Linked DNA regions of Methylococcus capsulatus. The protein of the gene in region 2 binds, or shares a complex with, the protein of the main gene of each other region. Links are inferred from orthologs where the notes say so. Each region holds a gene or a part of one and is shown on either strand. Other genes may lie near its edges.

The links.
Region 1: the proteins of trxA (region 2) and trxB are in contact, whole or in part, in a crystal structure (PDB 1F6M), measured with the Escherichia coli proteins. The link is inferred for Methylococcus capsulatus from one-to-one orthologs.

Annotation. Positions count from the first base shown.
Region 1 is NZ_CP104311.1:2,577,735-2,580,923, reverse strand. What follows is about bases 1-2,870. They hold trxB (thioredoxin-disulfide reductase), read right to left. Parts: upstream 1,978-2,870; coding sequence 1,024-1,977; downstream 1-1,023. Other genes in these bases: N4J17_RS12635 (DNA translocase FtsK), read left to right, coding at 2,171-2,870; N4J17_RS12645 (hypothetical protein), read right to left, coding at 375-986; mutL (DNA mismatch repair endonuclease MutL), read right to left, coding at 1-283. Outside these bases: more of N4J17_RS12635, read left to right, coding at 2,871-3,189.
Region 2 is NZ_CP104311.1:1,186,846-1,190,137, forward strand. Bases 192-3,164 are described here. They hold trxA (thioredoxin TrxA), read right to left. Parts: upstream 1,857-3,164; coding sequence 1,527-1,856; downstream 192-1,526. Other genes in these bases: rho (transcription termination factor Rho), read right to left, coding at 192-1,340; N4J17_RS05850 (lysophospholipid acyltransferase family protein), read right to left, coding at 2,020-2,787; N4J17_RS05855 (GNAT family N-acetyltransferase), read right to left, coding at 2,762-3,164. In the rest of the region: N4J17_RS05835 (VTT domain-containing protein), read left to right, coding at 1-72; more of rho, read right to left, coding at 84-191; more of N4J17_RS05855, read right to left, coding at 3,165-3,292. UniProt on the Escherichia coli protein: Participates in various redox reactions through the reversible oxidation of its active center dithiol to a disulfide and catalyzes dithiol-disulfide exchange reactions.

The DNA.
Region 1 (3,189 bases), 1.4 Mb from region 2 along the record:
GCGACGCGATCTTGCTGGTGGCATGGCGCGACAGGGCCAAGCCCAAGTCTTCACGGTCGATGCCGCAACCATCATCGCGTATCCGGATCAGCCGGACGCCGCCCTCCTCAACGTCCACTTCAACCTGACGGGCACCGGCGTCGAAAGCATTCTCGACCAGTTCCTTCACTACGGAAGCCGGCCGCTCGATGACCTCGCCGGCCGCAATCTGGTTGATCAGCTGGGGAGGGAGTTGGCGGATCCGCATGCGGAGCGAGACTGGGGGAAGTTCGACGCCGCTCATCCGGCAAGTCTTCTCCGCACGCATGCGAACACGGGACGCAGGCGAACTTTCTCTCTCATCGCGGCCGGCAGCCGGCCCGGCTGTGGAGACATCATTTCCCAGGTGAGTGCACGACTTTGGCCTTGATGCCGGGATCGGCCCAGACCTGCATCCTGCCCTGCTTATCCCAGACGAGCTGGTACCGGTCGAAGCTGGACAGCCAGTAATTCCACACCGGGGCGTCCAGCGAAGGGGTTTCGCTGGTCAGGGGATAACCGACCGCCATGATGGCCTGTTCCTTCGTCATGCCCCCAGATACTTTGCCCATCCGGATGGCCTCCCGCACATCCGGCGAAAACACGGCGAGACGGACCTTGGGATCCTTCGTCACGACGATTTTCTCAACCCAGTGCTGCAGCGTTTCCTCGTTGCGGCCGTAGTCATGGCCGAGCCGCATCTTGCGCCCGCCGATCTCTGCATAGGCGCAGTCGCCACTGTATCCGTACACCTTGACGGGCGTTCCCGCGGCGATGAACGGGTTCTCGCCGTAGTTGCCGTCGCTGATCCAGTCGTCTTCGAAATGCAGATTGCAGCAGGTATAGCCAGTCCTCAGCGCAGGAGCGTTCGGATCATAGTGAGGGGCACACGCGATCACCCCTGCCATGATCAGACCTGAAAGCGCGAACCGACAAGCCGTCGGTGAATTCCAGACAGTCATTTTCATTCGCGACTCCTCGATGAGCTCTGGGACCCCAAAATACTCACCCCTGGTTGTCGAGAAACTTCTCGGCATCGAGCGCGGCCATGCAGCCCGAGCCCGCGGAAGTGATGGCCTGCCGATAGATCGCATCGGAGACGTCGCCGGCCGCGAACACACCATCCACGCTGGTCGCCGTCGCGCCGCCCTCGCTGCCGCCCTTGACCACGATGTAGCCGTTGCGCATCTCCAGTTGCCCCGAAAAAATCTCGGTGTTCGGGGTGTGACCGATCGCGATGAATACGCCCTCCAGGGCAATGTCCTTGGTCGTGCCGTCGTGCACGTTCCTGATGCGCACGCCCGTGACGCCCATCTCATCGCCCAGGACTTCGTCGAGCACGCTGTTCCACTCGATGCTGACGTTGCCGTTCGCCGCCCGATCCAGCAATTTGTCCGACAATATCTTTTCGGAGCGGAACTTGTCGCGGCGGTGGACCACGGTCACCTTCGCCGCGATGTTGGACAGGTACAGCGCCTCCTCCACCGCGGTGTTGCCGCCGCCGATCACGGCCACGTGCTTACCTTTGTAAAAGAACCCGTCACAGGTGGCGCAGGCGGAAACGCCCCGGCCCTTGTACGCTTCCTCCGAAGGCAGCCCCAGGTAGCGGGCGGATGCACCGGTGGCGATGATCAGGGCGTCACTGGTATAGACACCGGCATCGCCCGTCAGGGTGAAAGGACGCCGTGACAGATCGGCCGTGTGGATATGATCGAAGACGATCTCAGTGTCGAAGCGCTCGGCATGACGCCGCATCCGCTCCATCAGTTCCGGCCCCATCACGCCGTCGGCATCGCCCGGCCAATTGTCCACCTCGGTCGTCGTGGTAAGCTGCCCGCCCATCTGGATACCGGTCACCAATACCGGCTTGAGATTGGCGCGCGCGGCATAGACTGCGGCAGTGTAGCCGGCCGGGCCCGAACCCAGGATCAATACTCTGGAATGCTTCGGTTCGCTCATGAAATCCTCTATCCTGCTGAGAAAATGAAAGCATTATACGGCTCGGCTGTGCGCGATTTCTAACCGCCAGAACACGGCAACCCGCCTGCGTCACAAACAGTGCGCCTTGCGGATCGGCGCGCACATTTGAAACAATACCCGGTTTGTATATTTGATTGATTTGGTGAGCCTTTTGGCGAAAGCGGACAAGAAAATGAAACCGGCGGACGATCTGCGCTCCTCGCTGGTGCGGACATTGAGAGAGGGAGCATTTCTGGCCTACCTGGCGCTCGCCGCGTTCTTCCTCATCGCACTGGTCACTTTCGACCTGGAGGATGCCGGTTGGACCCATACCGGCAACCGCGGAACGGTCTCCAACGGCGCCGGCGCTGTAGGCGCCTGGTTGTCGGATTTCTCGTTTTCCTTGTTCGGCATCGTGGCCTACCTACTCCCGCTGCTTCTGGCCGGTTACGGCTACCGCATCTACCGGGGCCGCTGCGCACACTCCCGCTTCTCGCTGCTGGACTCCACCTTACGCTGGCTCGGCCTGGGCGCAGCCATCGCCGCCGGTTCCGGCATCGTCGACCTGCAACTGCTGCGGGTGCCGCTGCCTCTGCCGGAGACTACGGGAGGCATCGTCGGGCGGGAACTTGCGGACCTCATGACCGGCTCGTTCGGCGTCAAAGGCGCATCGGTGCTGCTCGGCGGTGTCTTTCTGGCCGGAGTGTCGCTGGCGACCGGCCTGTCCTGGCTGAAGCTGGTGGATGCCACCGGCCAGGCGGTATTGCTCCTGGTCCGGCGGGTCACGACCATTCCTGCTTTCCTCGCCAGGGGCGGGCAGCAACCGGCAGCCGCGCCCGAGCCGCCCCCGCCGATGGCCGCCGCTCCGGCGAAACCGCGCCAAGCCGTGCCGCGGCCTGTCAAGCCGCAGGAACGGCCGGCGGCGCCATCCTGTGCCTCCGAACCTGCCGGACAGCCATCGGAACCGGCAGCGCCGCGTGCTCCGGTCATTCCTTTCTTGCAGCCCAAGAAGCCGCCGGCCTCATCCATGGTCCGGAAGCCGGCCAGCGGTGCCCTGCCCTCGCTGAGCCTGCTGAACGACGCTTCGGCCAAGGTGCATGCCTATTCACCGTCCGTGTTGCAGCAGATGTCGGAACTGGTGGAAACGATCCTGGCGGATTTCGGCGTGGACGTGGAAGTCGTCTCGGTCCATCCGGGACCGGTGATCACCCG
Region 2 (3,292 bases):
GTCCTGGATCTCATCGCCACCCCGGTGGTGCGGGATCCCGGATACCCTGCGGTTCTGATCCGGGATCGCTGAAAGCCAATGCCTTAGCGTTTCATCATGTCGAAGAATTCGCGGTTGGTCTTCGAATCCTTGAGCTTGCCCAGCAGGAACTCGTTGGCCGCCATTTCGTCCATGGGCTGCAGTATCTTACGCAGAATCCAACTTTTTTGCAGTTCGTCCGGATCGACGAGGTATTCTTCGCGACGTGTGCCCGAACGGTTGATGTTGATGGCGGGGTAGATGCGCCGCTCCGCGATCTTGCGTTCGAGGTGCAGTTCCATGTTGCCGGTGCCCTTGAATTCTTCGTAGATCACTTCATCCATACGCGATCCGGTATCGATCAGGGCGGTGGCAATGATGGTCAGGCTGCCACCTTCTTCGATGTTGCGGGCCGCGCCGAAGAAGCGCTTGGGGCGTTCCAGGGCATTGGCGTCGACGCCGCCGGTCAGCACTTTGCCCGAGGATGGCACCACGGTGTTGTAGGCGCGCGCCAGTCGGGTGATGGAATCCAGCAGGATGACCACGTCCCGCTTGTGTTCGACCAGGCGTTTGGCCTTTTCGATGACCATTTCGGCGACCTGCACATGGCGCGCGGGCGGCTCGTCGAAGGTGCTGGAGACGACCTCGCCCTTGACGCTGCGCTGCATCTCAGTGACTTCCTCCGGCCGTTCGTCGATGAGCAGCACGATCAGATAGCACTCGGGATTCTTCTCTGCGATGGAATGGGCGACGTTCTGCAGTATCATCGTCTTGCCCGCCTTTGGCGGCGATACGATCAGTCCGCGCTGGCCCTTGCCGATGGGGGCGACCAGGTCGATCACCCGGGCGGTCAGGTCTTCCGTGGTGCCGTTGCCCAGTTCCAGCACGAAACGCTGGACCGGGAACAGCGGTGTCAGGTTCGAGAACAGGATTTTGTGCTTGGCGTTTTCCGGCGGTTCGTAATTGATCTGCTCGACCTTGAGCATGGCGAAATAACGTTCGCTGTCCTTGGGCGGCCGTATCTTGCCGGAAATGGTGTCGCCGGTGCGCAGGCTGAAGCGCCGGATCTGGCTCGGCGAGACATAGATGTCATCGGGTCCGGCGAGGAAGGAGCTGTCCGGCGAGCGCAGGAATCCGAAGCCATCCTGCAAAATTTCCAGCACCCCGTCGCCATAGATGTCTTCGCCGCTTTTTGCCAGTTTCTTCAGGATGGAAAAGATCAGGTCCTGTTTGCGGGTTCGGGCGACGCCTTCGATGTCCAGGGATTCGGCGATTTCGATCAGTTCGGATACGGGCTTGCGCTTGAGGTCAGTGAGGTTCATGCGTTTCCATTAAGGAATTTATCGGGATATGGAAAAAGTCCGGGAGAATTGGCCAGGAAGGCCGTTGGACTTGGGGTCAGGGTTAATCCGGCAGAAAGCTGCCGGCTCAGGGGAAAAACGGGGCGCTCGATGCTTCGGACGAATAGGGCACTCGCTTCCGAGGAATGACGGCGAATGCCCGGGAGATTACAGATTACCTTCGAGGAAGGCCGCGAGCTGGGATTTGGTCAATGCGCCCACCTTGGTGGCGACCACTTCACCGCCCTTGAATACCATCAAGGTGGGAATGCCCCGTACACCGTAGCGCTGAGGGGTCGCCGGGTTGTCGTCGATGTTGAGCTTGGCCACGGTCAGGCGGCCTTCGTATTCGCCGGCGATTTCGTCAAGGATGGGCGCGATCATCTTGCACGGGCCGCACCATTCGGCCCAGTAGTCCACCAGCACCGGTCCGGGTGCCTTGAGGACTTTGTCTTCGAATTCAGCGTCGGTCACGTGAAGGATTTTGTCACTGCTCACTTGGGCGGCTCCTCGTAGGTGATCACCGGCCCGCTCCCTGGACTAAAGGCGTGCCTGCAGCGGGCTGTGATTGCGTAGATGGCTGGCATTTTCGGGCCAAAACGTCATGGATGCAAGCCCTCTTCGAGACGCCGGGGGGCCGGGAATCGGCCAGGACGTGGATTCAGGCGACCTGCCGCCGCGCTTCGCCTTTCCCCAGACACCCGACGACGGTTTGACGGGCCGCGTGGGCCAGTTCGTCGCGGTTGAGGTGGTCGCTCTCGATGGCGGCGCCGAAACTCAGTTCGGCCACGGTTCGTGGAACCCGCAGCATCTGCAGCAGATGTGGAAGAAACGATGCATCGCCGACGAACGGGGCAATCTTGGCGGCCTCGCCCCGATAAGCCAGTGCGACCGGCTGCACTGCCACGCCGGCGCGCTTTGCCGGCTGGAACAGGCGGGGATGGAACCGCAGCACGGTCTCTCCGCTGGAGCTGGTGCCTTCCGGGAACAGCAGCAGGGTGCGTTTCTGGCGCAGCAGCCAGGTCATCCGCTCACCGAGCCGCTGGGTATCTTCACGGTCGCCCCGTCGCAGGAACAGGGTGCCGGTGCGGCTGGCGAGGAAGCCGAACACCGGCCAGCCGGCGACATCCTGCTTGGAAATGAAGGTCAGCGGAGCCTGGGCGCCGATGACGACGACGTCCAGCCAGGAAATGTGGTTGGCGACCCATAGCGGTGCGTTCGGGTTCCACCGGCCCCGCCGTTCGACCTGCACGCCGAGGATGAGCAGGAAGCCGCGGAACCAGGCCATCTGCACCTTGTCTCGCAGGCACTGGGCGCGGCTTTCCCCCAGGATGCGCAGCGGGGGGAACAGCAGCACCACGGCCGCCATGCCAGCCACGCAGACGGCCGCCACCAGGAGGGCCCTATAAGCCTGTCTGAAGTGCGGCATTCCGCTCGCCTCCGACGAAGTGGCGTTCATAGCGCCCTTGCAGGCGTTCCATCTTCAGCAGGACGAAGACGTCCATGACGTCGAAATCCTCGTCCCAGCAGGGTTCGCCGAAAATCCAGGCACCCAGTCGCAGATAAGCTTGCAGCAAGGGGGGGACGCCGCTTTCGTCGCGTTGGCAGCGCTTCCAGGCGGGGACCGGATGGTGGGGCCGGACACCCAGCTCCGTGGGTCCGAGCCGCTCTTCGCCGATGTTGCGGTAGACCGCGTCCACCGCAAAACCGCTCGGCCCCGGTGGGATGCTGGCGCAGCCCATCAGGTGGTCGAAGCCCCCTTGTGTGACATATTCCGACAGGGCGCCCCACAGGCAGGCGATGACGGCGCCGCCGCGGTAGTTCGGGTCTACGCAGGTGCGGCCGACCTCGAGGAATCTTCCTTTCAGGGCGAGAACGCCGGACAGGCTGAATTCGCCTTCCGAATAGAAGCGGCCCAGCCGTTTGGCCTGGCT